Regions from separate parts of the Amycolatopsis sp. NPDC049159 genome, predicted to be linked through region 1. Evidence: riboswitches for the same ligand, from Rfam matches in the RefSeq annotation. Region 1 holds a riboswitch; the other holds the start of a gene.
The links. A riboswitch is a leader RNA that binds a small molecule or an ion and turns the genes downstream of it on or off. The one in region 1 is predicted to bind cobalamin.
Positions count from the first base shown of each region.

Region 2: linked by a shared signal. The riboswitch ahead of cobN (cobaltochelatase subunit CobN) and the one ahead of metE (5-methyltetrahydropteroyltriglutamate--homocysteine S-methyltransferase) in region 1 are both predicted to bind cobalamin.

Region 1 is NZ_JBEZDL010000009.1:173,980-181,227, forward strand. Features, by position in the region: gene AB0B33_RS18875 (enoyl-CoA hydratase-related protein) at 1-524, shown strand, start outside; gene AB0B33_RS18880 (acetoacetate decarboxylase family protein) at 521-1,126, shown strand; gene AB0B33_RS18885 (ribonucleoside-diphosphate reductase subunit alpha) at 1,394-4,291, shown strand; gene AB0B33_RS18890 (ribonucleotide-diphosphate reductase subunit beta) at 4,306-5,379, shown strand; cobalamin riboswitch at 5,391-5,606, shown strand; gene metE (5-methyltetrahydropteroyltriglutamate--homocysteine S-methyltransferase) at 5,704-7,248, shown strand, end outside.
Region 2 is NZ_JBEZDL010000010.1:282,961-290,208, forward strand. Features, by position in the region: gene AB0B33_RS20640 (P-loop NTPase fold protein) at 1-1,721, opposite strand, end outside; gene cobN (cobaltochelatase subunit CobN) at 1,759-5,322, opposite strand; cobalamin riboswitch at 5,353-5,481, opposite strand; gene AB0B33_RS20650 (NlpC/P60 family protein) at 5,513-6,520, opposite strand; gene AB0B33_RS20655 (poly-gamma-glutamate biosynthesis protein PgsC/CapC) at 6,528-7,010, opposite strand; gene pgsB (poly-gamma-glutamate synthase PgsB) at 7,010-7,248, opposite strand, start outside.

The DNA.
Region 1 (7,248 bases):
CCCTGCACGGCGCCGCGGTCGGCGGCGGCGTCACGATCACGCTGTCGTGCGACTACCGGCTCGCCGCCGAGGACTCGCGCTTCGGCTTCGTGTTCACGCGCCGCGGGATCTACCCCGAAGGCGCGTCCGCGTGGTTCCTCCCCCGGCTCGTCGGCATGGGCACCGCACTCGACTGGATGATCAGCGGCCGGGTGTTCACCGCCGCCGAAGCCCTCGAAAAAGGCCTGGTGCACAAGGTCTTCCCGGCCGGCACCGTGCTCGACGAGGCGTACGCGCTGGCCCGCGAGATCGTCTCGACGACGGCGCCGGTGTCGGTCGCGGTGACCCGTCAGCTGCTCTACCGGATGGCGGGCGCCGAGTCGCCGTTCCCCGTGCACGCACTCGACTCGAAGCTGATCGGCGGGCTCGGCGCGAGCCCCGACGCCGTCGAAGGCGTCATGTCGTTCCTGCAGAAGCGCCCGCCGGAGTTCGGCATGCGCGTCGAGAAAGACCTGCCCCCGTACCTCCCCTGGTTGGACGCATGAGCCTCTACCCGCCGCAGCCCTGGCACCTGACCGCCGACGCGCGCGTCTCGATCTGGCGCGTGCCGCCCGCCGCACTCCCGGCCCTGCCCGCGGGTGCCGAACCGCTGCTGGTCGCCGGGCGGGCGTCGGTGTTCACGGCGTGGATCGACTACACCCCGCCCGGGCAGCTGGCGTACCACGAACTGCTGGCCGCGGTGTCGGTCAAGGCGCGCCGGGTCTCCTGCTCGATCACCGGGATCTGGGTCGACAGCGAAGCCTCGATGGCCGGCGGCCGCGAGCTGTGGGCCATCCCGAAGGGCCTGGCCACCCTGGACTTCACGAGCGGCCCCACCTTCACCGCCACCGCGGCGACGGCCGAGCACTGGATCGCGACGGCGGCCTTCAAGCACCGCCCCGCGCTGCCGGTCAGGCTGCCGACGTCGTTCGAGGTCGTCCAGGAGCGCGACGGCCTGCTGCGGACCCCGGTGGGCGCGAAGGTCCGCCCGCGCCCGGCGTCGGCGGACTGGAGCTTCAACCCGGACGGCCCGCTCGGCTACCTCGACGGCCGCCGCCCGGTGGCGAGCCTCGAACTTCCTTCTTCGACGTTGCGCTTCGGCGCCTGAACGGCTGAGAAACCTACCCGCGAGACCCCGCGATCGCGCGGTGAAGTGCTTCTCTGGGTGATCACGCAATCCCGTCAGAGTGAACTCGCGACACGCCATCTGGGGGCCCGTGCGGGCAGGCACCCCTACATGTAGTCTCTGAGAACCGGCAGGCCCCAGCGACGGGGAGACCGCTGCGCAAGACCTGCCAAGCAGCCTGGAGAAAGACCTGCGCACGGCCTCGTGAGGCCGTGTGGCGATCCAACGCGCCCAAATTTGGAGACACGCATGTCAGTCGAAACCGGTCAGCGGCCTGCCGCCGCCGACACGCCCACCGCGATCCGGGTCATCCGGCGGGACGGCAGCGTGTCGCCGTTCGACGCCGGGAAGATCTCGGTCGCGCTGACGAAGGCGTTCCTCGCGGTCGAGGGTGGCGACGCCGCCGCGTCCTCCCGCGTGCACCACGTCGTCGCGGAGCTGACCCAGCAGGTGGAGGCCACCCTGCTGCGCCACGCCGGCCCCGAGACCGCCCTGCACATCGAGCAGATCCAGGACATCGTCGAGCTCGCCCTCATGCGCGGCGAGCACCACAAGGTCGCCCGCGCCTACGTCCTCTACCGCGACGAGCGCAGCAAGGCCCGCGAGGCCGCCAAGCCCGCCACCACCGAAGCCGCGCTGAACGTCAAGGGCGCCGACGGCGTCCTGCGCCCGCTCGACTGGGCGCGCGTGTCCCACGTCGTGGGCGAAGCCGTCGCCGGCCTCGAAGACGTCTCCGCCGAGCCGGTGCTGGCCGAGGCCAAGCGCAACCTCTACGACGGCATCAGCGCCGACGAGCTGGCCCTGGCCCAGGTCCTGGCCGCCCGCGTGCTGGTCGAGCAGGAGCCGAACTACTCCTTCGTCTCCGCCCGCCTGCTGCTGGACAAGCTGCGCGGCGAGGCGCTGAGCTACCTGGCGAAGAAGCCGCGCCAGGCCAGCCAGGACGAGATGACGACCGAGTACGCGCCGTACTTCCGCGCCTACCTGCGCCGCGCGGTCGAGCTGGAGCTGGTCGACGCCGAGCTGCTGCGCTTCGACCTGGACAAGATCACCGCCGCGATCCGGCCCGAGCGCGACCTCGACTTCGGCTTCCTCGGCCTGCAGACGCTGTACGACCGGTACTTCCAGCACCACGAGGGCACCCGCTTCGAGCTGCCGCAGGCGTTCTTCATGCGCGTCGCGATGGGCCTGGCCATCCGCGAGGCCGACAAGGAAGCCCGCGCGATCGAGTTCTACGAGCTGCTCTCGAGCTTCCACTTCATGGCGTCCACGCCGACGCTGTTCAACTCGGGCACCACGCGCCCGCAGCTGTCGTCCTGCTTCCTGACCACGGTGGACGACGACCTGGACTCGATCTTCCAGGCGTACAAGAACAACGCGCTGCTGGCGAAGTACTCGGGCGGCCTCGGCAACGACTGGACCCCGGTCCGCGGCCTCGGCGCGCACATCAAGGGCACCAACGGCCAGTCCCAGGGTGTCGTGCCGTTCCTCAAGATCGCCAACGACACCGCCGTCGCGGTCAACCAGGGCGGCAAGCGCAAGGGCGCGGCGTGCGCGTACCTCGAGACGTGGCACGTGGACATCGAGGAGTTCCTCGACCTGCGCAAGAACACCGGTGACGACCGCCGCCGCACCCACGACATGAACACCGCGAACTGGGTGCCCGACGAGTTCCTCCGCCGCGTCGAGGCCAACGCCGAGTGGACGCTGTTCTCGCCGAACGAGACGCCGGACCTGCACGACCTCTACGGCAACGAGTTCGCCGCCCGCTACCGCGAGTACGAGGCGAAGGCCGAGCGCGGCGAGATCAAGGTCTTCCGCAAGATCCGCGCGGTGGAGCTGTGGCGCCGCATGCTGACCATGCTGTTCGAGACCGGCCACCCGTGGATCACGTTCAAGGACCCGTGCAACCTGCGCTCGCCGCAGCAGCACGTCGGCGTCGTGCACTCGTCCAACCTGTGCACCGAGATCACGCTGAACACCAACAGCGAAGAGGTCGCGGTCTGCAACCTCGGCTCGGTGAACCTGCTCAAGCACGTCACCCCGTCCGGTCTGGACACCGAGCGCCTCGAGAAGACCGTGCGCACGGCCGTCCGCATGCTGGACAACGTGATCGACATCAACTTCTACACGATCCCGGAGGCGCGCCGCTCCAACCTGCGCCACCGCCCGGTCGGCCTGGGCATCATGGGCTTCCAGGACGCGCTGTTCGAGATCGGCGTCCCGTTCGCCTCGGACGAGGCCGTGAAGTTCGCCGACGTCTCGATGGAGCACCTGTCCTACTACGCGATCTCGGCGTCGACCGACCTCGCCGAGGAGCGCGGCCAGTACCAGTCGTTCGAGGGATCGCTGTGGAGCAAGGGCATCCTGCCGATCGACTCGCTGCAGCTGCTCATCGACGCGCGCCAGGGTGACGCCCTCGACGTCGACACCTCGTCCACTTTGGACTGGGCGCCGCTGCGCGAGCGCGTCAAGACCGTCGGCATGCGCAACTCCAACGTGATGGCGATCGCGCCGACCGCGACGATCTCCAACATCTCCGGCGTCGGGCAGTCGATCGAGCCGCTGTTCCAGAACCTGTTCGTCAAGTCGAACATGTCCGGCGACTTCACCGTGGTCAACCCGCACCTGGTCCGCTCGCTCAAGCAGCGCGGGCTGTGGGACGAGGTCATGGTGTCGGACCTGAAGTACTTCGACGGCAGCCTCGGCCAGATCGACCGCGTGCCGGACGACCTGAAGGCGTTGTACGCCACGGCGTTCGAGATCGAGTCGAAGTGGATCGTCGACGCCGGTTCGGTGCGCCAGAAGTGGATCGACCAGGCGCAGTCGCTGAACCTCTACATCGCGGCGCCGAGCGGCCGCAAGCTCGACCAGCTGTACCGCTACGCGTGGCACAAGGGCCTGAAGACCACGTACTACCTGCGCGCGCAGTCGGCGACGCACGTGGAGAAGAGCACCCTGCGCGGCACCGACGGCAAGCTGAACGCCGTCTCGGCCACCCCGGCCCCCGCGGCGGCCACCCCGGCCCCCGCCCCGGTCCCGACGCCCGCCCCGGCCCCGGCGCCCAAGCCGGAGCCCGACGTCGACTTCGTCGCCACCGACGGCGCCGCCTGCCGCATCGACGACCCCGACTGCGAATCCTGCCAGTAAGGAACCCGAAGAACATGACCAACGTGGAGACGACGGGCGCCACCGGCCTCGGGGAGATCGAGGTCGGCGCCGCCCGGATCAACGTCGACGACAAGCGCATGATCAACGCGCGCGCCGACGTCAACCAGCTGCTGCCGATGAAGTACACGTGGGCCTGGGAGAAGTACCTGGCCGGCTGCAACAACCACTGGATGCCGACCGAGGTCGCCATGCAGGCGGACATCGCGCTGTGGAAGTCGAAGGACGGCCTCACCGAGGACGAGCGGCAGATGCTCAAGCGCAACCTGGGCTTCTTCGCGACCGCGGAGTCCCTGGTGGCCAACAACATCGTGCTCGCGGTGTACCGCCAGATCACCAACCCCGAGTGCCGCCAGTACCTGCTGCGCCAGGCGTTCGAGGAAGCCGTGCACACGCACACCTTCCAGTACATCTGCGAAAGCCTCGGCCTGGTCGAGGGCGAGCTGTTCAACATGTACCGCGAAGTCCCGTCCATTTCGGACAAGGACGCGTGGGCGCTGAAGTACACGCAGCACCTCGAGGACCCGGACTTCGAGACCGGCACGCCGGAGGCCGACACGGCGTTCCTGCGTGACCTCGTGGCGTTCTACGTGATCTTCGAGGGCATGTGGTTCTACACCGGTTTCGCGCAGATCCTGTCGCTGGGCCGCCGCAACAAGATGGTCGGCATCGCCGAGCAGTACCAGTACATCCTGCGCGACGAGTCGATCCACCTGAACTTCGGCATCGACTGCATCAACCAGATCAAGATCGAGAACCCGCACCTGTGGACCCCCGAGTTCCAGGAAGAGATCCGCGGCATGCTGAAGGAGGCGTGCGAGCTCGAGGTCAAGTACGCCCGCGACACGATGCCGCGCGGCATGCTCGGCCTGTCGGCGCAGCTGTGCGAGCAGTACATGCACTTCATCACCGACCGCCGCGCGCAGCAGATCGGGCTCGCCCCGATCTTCGGTGAGACCGAGAACCCGTTCCCGTGGATGTCCGAGGCGATGGACCTGAAGAAGGAGAAGAACTTCTTCGAGACCCGCGTCATCGAGTACCAGTCGGGCGGCGCTCTCGACTGGGACTGACCTCTCCCGCTAGGCTCGGCCACGCCACTGGTTCCCCCAGGGCGTGGCCGAGCTGCGTCGTGGGGGAGGCAACAGGGAACCCGGTGCGAATCCGGGACTGCCCCGCAGCGGTGAGTGGGAACGAAAGCCGTCATGAAGCACTGAGCGTGAGCTTGGGAAGCGACGGCCGGTAGGACTGCGCAGTGCGCCCACGAGTCCGAAGACCTGCCCGTGGTGCGGACGCCGACGGCGTGCGCGAGTCCGGGCCTCGCGGGATGGGCACGACCGAAACGCTCGCCTTCGCGCGCGTCCGGGCTCTTCGGACTAGCTCGCGAGGAGAGAGCTGTGACCATCGGCACCACTGTGCTCGGCTACCCCCGGATCGGCCCGGACCGGGAGCTCAAACGCGCCCTCGAGCGCTACTGGGCGGGCGGGATCGACGCGGCCGCGTTGCTCGCCACCGGCCGGGACCTGCGCGAACGCACCTGGCGCGAACTGCGCGACGCCGGGCTGGACTCGATCCCGTCCAACACGTTCTCGCACTACGACCACGTGCTCGACACCGCCGAACTGTTCGGTGCGCTGCCCGCCCGGCCGGGGCTTTCGCCGCTCGACACCTACTTCGCCGCGGCGCGGGGTGTGCAGGACGCGCCGGCGCTGGAAATGACGAAGTGGTTCGACACGAACTACCACTACCTCGTCCCCGAACTGGGCCCGGACACCGAGTTCACGCTCGCCGGCACCAAACCCCTCGACGAGTACCGGGAGGCCCGCGCCCTCGGGATCGAGACGCGGCCGGTGCTCGTCGGCCCGGTCACGTTCCTGCTGCTGAGCAAGGGAACCGGCGGGTTCGCCCCGCTGGAACTGCTCGACGCGCTGCTCCCCCGCTACGCCGACCTGCTCGCGAAGCTGCACGACGAGGGCGCGGAGTGGGTCCAGCTCGACGAACCCGCGTTCGCCGCCGACCGCACCGAGGCCGAGCTGAACGCGCTGATCCGCGCGTACCACTGGCTCGGGAAGGCGACGGCCCGGCCGAAGCTGCTGGTGGCCGGCTACTTCGGCGGACTGGGCCGCGGGCTCGGCGTGCTGGCCCGCGCGCCCATCGACGCGCTGGCCGTCGACCTCGTCAGCGATGAGTCCTTTGTGGACGCTGTCGCGGCCGAGCCCGCCTTGCGGGACAAGGAGGTCGTGGCCGGGGTCGTCGATGGGCGCAACGTCTGGCGGACCGACCCGCACCGGGCGCTGAGCAAGGCCGCGACGCTGCTCGGCGTCGCGAAGTCCGTGAGCGTCTCGACGTCGTGCTCGCTGCTGCACGTGCCCTACGACGTCTCGCGCGAAGACCTGCACCCGCGGCTGAAGAGCTGGCTCGCGTTCGCGCGGCAGAAGGTCGACGAGGTCGTGCTGCTCGGGCGCGCGCTGCGGGGCGGCTCGCCGGACCTGGCCGCGGCACGGGCGGCGGTCGCGGACCGGGCTTCGGCGGCCGAGCTGGCCGATCCGGGCGTCCGGGCCCGGCTGGCCGCGCTCGAGGAGGACGTCCGGGCGCCTTACGAGCAGCGCGCCGCCACCCAGCAGGCCGCGCTCGGGCTGCCGCCGCTGCCGACCACGACGATCGGCTCGTTCCCGCAGACCGCCGAGGTGCGCCGGGCGCGGGCGGCGCACCGGGCCGGGACGCTCGACGACGCCGGTTACGACGCCGCGATGCGCCACGAAGTCGAGCGGGTCGTCCGGCTGCAGGAGGAGCTCGGGCTGGACGTGCTGGTGCACGGCGAGCCGGAGCGCAACGACATGGTGCAGTACTTCGCCGAGCAGCTGGGCGGGTTCGCCGCGACGGCGCACGGCTGGGTGCAGTCGTACGGCTCGCGCTGCGTCCGCCCGCCGATCCTCTACGGC
Region 2 (7,248 bases), on a different contig from region 1:
ATCGACGCGCTGATCGCGCCGGTGAGATCGTCGAACACCAGTGCGGCGGTGATCGTGTCGATGCTCAACGGCGTCAGCGGGGTGCGTCGCTGCAGCTCGACGGCCGCTCTCGCGCTGCGCAACAGATCCCTGGCCAGCCCGCCGGACCAGGCGTGGCAAAGCATCGCGACGATCGGCGGGAACCCGGTGGCCCGCGCCCGGATGACGTCGAGCGACTCGTCCAGCGTCAGCCGCCGGGTGTGAATCACCGTGTCGAACGCCGAGTCGAACGCGTCCCGCCCGGCGAGCCCCCGGCGTTCGAAGGAGTCGAGGGCATCCGTGGACACGGTGACCACGAAGTGGACTTTCTGGATGTGAAAGAGATCCTTCAGCTCGTTGACGATCTCGACCAGGTCGGCCGACTCGCCGATCTTGTCGAGCTCGTCGATGCAGACGATCATGCGCTCGCTCTCACTGAAGGCCGCGAAGGTCTGCAGCAGGTCCCGCAGCGCGCCGACGAGCTCGGCCCGGCCGAGGGAACGGCTCTTCAGCTTGACGCCGTTTTCCCTGCTCGACTCCCAGAACGACTGGAACTTCAGCACGATCTTGCCGGTGGTCGCCCGTTCGGTTTCCCAGCGCAGGTCGCGGAGCAGTTCCACGGCTCGTTTCACGTGGGGTTTCCGCGTGGCGGTGTCGAGCCGCTTGACGACCTTGAGGATCTGGCCCGCGAAGAGGACCACGAGGAAGGCGCTGAGGCCGAACGCGAAGCCGCGGAAAACGTCCAGGCTGAGGACAAGAGCGACCAAGGACACGGAAAAGGCGACGGCCACCAGTCGTCGGAAGGTCAGGCGGTCCGCGAACCGGTACAGCCAGTCGGTCAGCCGGTCCGGCTGCCGGCTGATGATGGCTCCGGCGATCTCGGCCAGCAGCAGCCGGATGAAGTCCCCGGCGTCGTAGCGCACCGGCGACGGCACGACGACCACCGGCCCGGCCATCACCGGATCGCTCTGCAGCGCCCGCATGACCGTCGACTTCCCCGAGCCGCGGGTGCCGGCGAGGCCGATCGCCGACGACTCGTGCTCGAGGATGAACTCCTTCACGTAGGCCGCGGTCGCCGACCGGCGGACCTGGGTGACGTCCAGTTCGACGAGCCTCGGCGCGTGGGTGGGGAACGCGATGATGCCCTGGGGACCGAGCTCGTCGTTGATCGACGTGGCGACAGCCTCCTGCACGGCCGCGGCCAGTGAACGGGCGAAGGTGCTGGCTGCTGTCGCGGCCGGTCGCTTGAGCGCGGCCACGGCTGTCCGTCGTCGCAGCAACCACCCCGACCAGGTGACCACGCAGAGGGTGAGGACGAGGTAGCCACCCGCTTCCACGATGCCGAACTTGCGGCCGATCCAGCTGTGCTCGGTGTCGAGGGAAAGGAGCTTGAGCAGCTCCGGCTTCGGCACCTGGGTGATGAGCGCGACGGACCCGGCAGCCAGGAGCGTCAGCAGCCCGAGCAGGAGCAGCCGGGCGACCGAGCGCCGGGTGCGCGTGGTGAGGGCCTCGTCGGCCCGCCGGCGCGCCTCCTCGTAAGCGGTCCGGTCGATCGAAGTCGCGACGGCGATCGATCCGGCGTGCTCGGCGAGGAGGCGCTCGACGATGACGGCCTGGTGGGCCTGGTAGTGCTTGAACTCCTGCCGCTCGAACACCTCGTTCGCGATGTCCTCGATCGTGGCGGGGGACTCGACCTCGAGCATGTCGGAGTAGTCGCTCGAACCGGTTCGGCGTTACGGCTCACTCCGCTTCGAGGTCACCTTCCAGCGACAGGTACACCTCGCGCATCTTCTCCAGGAGCGCGGGATCCGGCTCTTCCCACAGCCCGCGGTCCGCCGCTTCGTTCAGCCGCTCCACGATGCCGCGCAGCGCCCAGGGGTTCGCCTGGCGCAGGAACTCCTGGTTCACCTCGTCCAGCACGTAGGACTCGGTCAGCTTCTCGTACATCCAGTCGCCGACGACGCCCGCCGTCGCGTCGAAGCCGAACAGGTAGTCCACCGTGGCCGCCAGCTCGAACGCGCCCTTGTAGCCGTGCCGGCGCATCGCCGCCAGCCAGCGCGGGTTCACCACGCGTGCGCGGAACACCCGGGCCGTCTCCTCGCCCAGCGTCCGCGTGCGGACCGCGTCCGGGGACGTGCTGTCGCCGACGTAGGACGCCGGGGCCGAGCCGGTCAGCGCGCGGACCGTCGCGATCATCCCGCCGTGGTACTGGAAGTAGTCGTCCGAGTCGGCGATGTCGTGCTCGCGCGTGTCGGTGTTCTTCGCCGCCACGACGATCCGCTTGTACGAGTTCTCCATGTCCTCGCGCGCCGGGCGGCCGTCGAGGTCGCGGCCGTAGGCGAAGCCGCCCCACACCGCGTACACCTCGGCGAGGTCCTTGTCGTCGCGCCAGTTCCCGGAGTCCATCAGCGGCAGCAGGCCCGCGCCATACGCGCCCGGCTTCGAACCGAAGATCCGCGTGGTGGCCCGCCGGGAATCGCCGTGGGCGGCCAGGTCCGCGGAAACGTGGTCCCGCACGAAGTTCAGGTCCGCCGGTTCGTCCAAAGCGGACACCAGCCGGACCGCGTCGTCCAGCATCGTGATCACGTGCGGGAAGGCGTCGCGGAAGAAGCCGCTGATCCGGATGGTGACGTCGATCCGGGGCCGGCCCAGCTCGGCCAGCGGGATCGCCTCGATCCCGGTCACCCGCCGCGAAGCCTCGTCCCACACCGGCTGGACACCCAGCAGCGCCAGGACTTCCGCGGCGTCGTCGCCGGACGTCCGCATGGCCGACGTGCCCCACACCGAAAGCCCGACCGAACGCGGCCAGTCGCCGGTGTCCTCGCGGTAGCGCTTCAGCAGCGAGTCCGCCAGCGCCTGCCCGGTTTCCCAGGCGAGCCGGCTCGGGATCGCCTTCGGGTCGACGGTGTAGAAGTTCCGCCCGGTCGGCAGCACGTTGACCAGCCCGCGCAACGGCGACCCGCTGGGCCCGGCCGGGATGTAACCGCCGTCGAGGGCGTGCAGCACCGAGTCGAGTTCCGCGGTCGTGCCCGCCAGCCGCGGGACGATCTCCTCCGCCGCGAACGAAAGCACCCGCGCGACCTGGGCGTCCGGGGCCACCGACGCGACGGCGGTGGCGTCCCAGCCACGCATTTCCATCGTCTGCACGAGTTCCCGCGCCGTTTTCTCGACCGCGTCCACTTCGGACATCGGCGCGTCTTCCTTCAAGCCCAGCGCCGAACGCAGGCCCGGCACCGCGCCCTGCTTGCCGCCCCACATCTGGGACGCGCGCAGCATCGACAGCACCAGGTTGACCCGCGCTTCCCCGACCGGTGCCGCGCCGAGGACGTGCAGCCCGTCGCGGATCTGCGCGTCCTTGACCTCGCACAGCCAGCCGTCGATGTGCAGCAGGAAGTCGTCGAACTCCGCGTCGTGCGGGCGTGCCTCGACGCCGAGGTCGTGGTCGAGCTTCGCGGCCTGGATGAGCGTCCAGATCTGGGCGCGGATCGCGGGCAGCTTCGCCGGGTCCATCGCCGCGATGTTCGCGTGCTCGTCGAGCAGCTGCTCCAGCCGCGCCATGTCGCCGTAGGACTCCGCGCGCGCCATCGGCGGGATCAGGTGGTCGACGATCGTCGCGTGCGCCCGCCGCTTCGCCTGCGCGCCTTCGCCCGGGTCGTTGATCAGGAACGGGTACACCAGCGGCAGGTTCCCGAGCACGGCGTCCGGCGCGCACGACGCCGAAAGCCCCGCCGTCTTGCCCGGCAGCCACTCCAGCGACCCGTGCTTGCCGAGGTGGACGACGGCGTGCGCGCCGAACTCCTCCTCCAGCCAGCGGTACGCGGCCAGGTAGTGGTGGCTCGGGGGGAGGTCCGGGTTGTGGTAGATCGCGACGGGGTTCTCGCCGAACCCGCGCGGCGGCTGGATCATGATGATGACGTTGCCGCTCTGCAGCGACGCCAGCACGATGTCGCCGTTGTCGACGTACAGCTCACCCGGCGCCGGGCCCCAGTGTTCTTCCACCTCCGAACGCAGCTCCGCGGGCAGCGCGTCGAACCACTCCTGGTAGCGCGCGGCGGGGACGCGGATCGGGTTGCCGGACAGCTGTTCCTCGGTCAGCCACTCCGGGTCCTGCCCGCCGGCCGCGATCAGCGCGTGGATCAGCGCGTCGCCGTCCGGCTGGTCGGTCCCGGTCGGGTCGACGCCGGGGAAGGCGTCCGGTCCCAGGTCGTAGCCCTGCTCGCGCATCCGCCGCAGCAGCTCGATCGTCGACGCCGGGGTGTCCAGCCCGACCGCGTTGCCGACGCGGGAGTGCTTCGTCGGGTACGCGGACAGCATCAGCGCGATGCGCCGCTCCGCCGGGGGCGTGTGCCGCAGCCGGGCGTGCGCCAGCGCGATGCGGGCGACGCGGGACGCGCGTTCGGCGTCCGGGACGTACCGGGGCAGGCCGTCTTCGTCGAGTTCCTTGAACGAGAACGGCACCGTGATCAGCCGCCCGTCGAACTCCGGCACGGCCATCTGGTTGCCGGCGTCGAGCGGGGAGAGCCCGTCGTCGCTCGCCGCCCACGTCTCGCGGTCGCTGGTCAGGCACAGCGCCTGCAGGATCGGGACGTCGAGCGCGGCCATCTCGGCGACGTCCCAGGCCTCGTCGTCCCCGCCGGCCCCGACCTCGGACGGCTTCGTTCCGCCCGCCGCCAGCACCGTGACCAGCAGGGCGTCCACCTTCCCCAGCTCGGCCATCATCTCCGGCTCGCGCGTCCGCAGCGAAGCGCAGTAGATCGGCAACGCGCGCCCGCCGGCGGCCTCGATCTCGTCGGCGAGCGTGTGGACGAACTGCGTGTTCCCGGACAGGTGGTGCGCGCGGTAGTACAGGATCCCGATCACCGGGCCCTCGGCGCGCGAGGGCCGCTCGAGAACGCCCCAGCCCGGCTGCCGGGCGGGCGGCTCGAAGCCGTCGCCGGTGAGCAGGAGCGTGTCGGAGAGGAACCGGTGCAGCTGGGTGAGGTTCGCCGGGCCGCCCTGCGCGAGGTACGCGTGGGCCTCGGCGGCGATGCCCGCCGGGACGGTCGAGAGCTTCATCAGCTCGGCGTCCGGCGTCTGCTCCCCGCCCAGCACGACGACGTGCGCGCCCGACGCCCGCAGCGTGTCCAGGCCCTCCTGCCAGCTGCGCGGGGTGCCGAGGATCCGCGCGACGACGATCTTCACGCCGTCGAGCAGCGCCGGCAGCTCGGCGACGTCGAGCCGGGCGGGGTTGCCGAGCCGGTACTCGCCGTCGGCCGAACGGGCGCTGAGCAGGTCGGTGTCCGAAGTGGACAGCAGCAGGATCACGAGGTTCCTCCTCGGGGTCCGCGCCCCGGGTAGACGGACGCGCCGGCGGGAGTTCCTGGCTTCCGGGATCTCTCCCGGTCACAGTGGCGGGACCGCCCCGGACTCTCACCGGGTTCCTCCACCTGCCGACGCGTGGGTTCCAGCTCACTCTCCGGTGCGGCCGACCCGGCGTCAAGGTGACGTGCGCGGCTCAGAGCCGCTTGGCCGTGCGGAACGCCTTCGCGTACGTCCCGGACCCGTCGATCAGCGAGACCCCGCCCGCGTCGCCGAAGGTCGGGCCGTTCGCCACCTTGCGGCTGGACAGCACGCGGTGGTGCCCGTCGCCGTCGATGCCCAGGTAGATGCCCGTGTGCGAGACCTGTGGGCCGAGCTGCGGCTCGAGGTTGAAGAACAGCAGGTCACCCGGCTGGAGCCGGCTGAAGTCCGTCACCTGCTTCTTCTCGTCGGGTATCAGCGTGGTGCCCGGCCCCAGCTCGGCCAGCGCCCACGCCCGCCGCGGCAGGCCGGGGCCCTTCGTGTTCGTGCCGAGCAGCGGGTAGCCCGCCCGGTAGCCGTAGACCATCCGCACGAACCCCGAGCAGTCGAGGGACCGGGCGCGCCGCGGCTCCGCGGCCTCGTGGACGCCGTCCGGGAAGTCCCAGCCGATGCCCAGGTAGTCGTAGAAATCGGACTTCTCGAGCCGCCCCTCGGCGCTGTCCGGGCCGAAGCTGGCGTCCCCGGCCACGCGCAGCTTCTTCACGACCTGGTCGGCCGCGCCGTCGGTGTACTGCAGCGCCATCGCGAGCACGTCCGGGCCGGTGTCGGCGGCCGCCTTCGGGAACCAGCCGGTGAACCACGGCTCCTTCTCCGCGCCCGCCTGCCACGGCTGCGGCGCGAGCCGGATCCAGGCCGTCGACGTGATGCCGGCCGTGGTGAACTTCGGCTCGGTGAACGTCCGGGACCGGCCGGTCAGCATGACCGTGCGGGAGCCGTCGGTGAACGACGCCAGCTGGGCGCCCGCCCCGTCGCGCACGATCGTCCGGGCCGGGTCGGCCAGCCGGTCGTAGGTGTAGCCGCCGGTGACCGCCGCTCCCGAGGGTGCGGGCGACGCCGAGATGGCCGTGATGTCCTGCCGGTCCTGCGTGGCGACGTACAGCGCGGCCGCGCCGGACAGGCCGATGACCGCGGCGAGGACGCCGATCCGGACCGCCTTGCGCATCGTCACCTCACACCGTCGGGACCAGGCCGATCAGCACGCCGCTGATCAGCACCGCGTAACTGGCCAGGCTGACGCCGCCGGTGGCGAGCATCGTCGCCACCGGCTTCTGCCGGACCAGCTGGTAGGCGACCAGGCCCGGCACCACGAACCCGAGCGTCTGGTGCACGAACAGCAGCGGGAAGTCGGCCTGGAGGAAGAGCAGCAACGTCGTCTGCAGCAGCACGCCGAGCAGCACGACCGCGGCGAAGAGCCGCTTGCCGTACAGGATGACCATGCGCTGCAACGCCTTCGTGCCGCCGAAGGTCAGCGCCGTCATCAGCACGATGATCGCCGCGCGCCGGTAGTCCTCGACCATCGTCAGCGCGATCCAGCCGGGCGTGATCATCCCGCCGGGGGACAGGTTCGTCGTCAGGTAGCAGACCAGCGACAGCAGCAGGCCGATGGCGAGCCCGACGGTGGCGACCTCGGGGGCGAGGGACGTGGTGAGCATCAGGAGACCGGTTCCAGTTTCGCGAGTTCCTCGATGAGCAGTTCCCCCTGGCCGTGGATGTTGCCGATGGCGATCAGCGACGCCTGCCGCTCGACGCCGCCGACGATCCCGCGCAGCAGTTCCCGCGGCGAGCGCGAACCACCGAGGTCGACGACCCGGTCGTGCCACTCGCTGGGGATCGCGGCGCGGGCGCTGCGGGTCGGTTCGCCGATCAGCACGACGCGCTCCGGGGCGATGC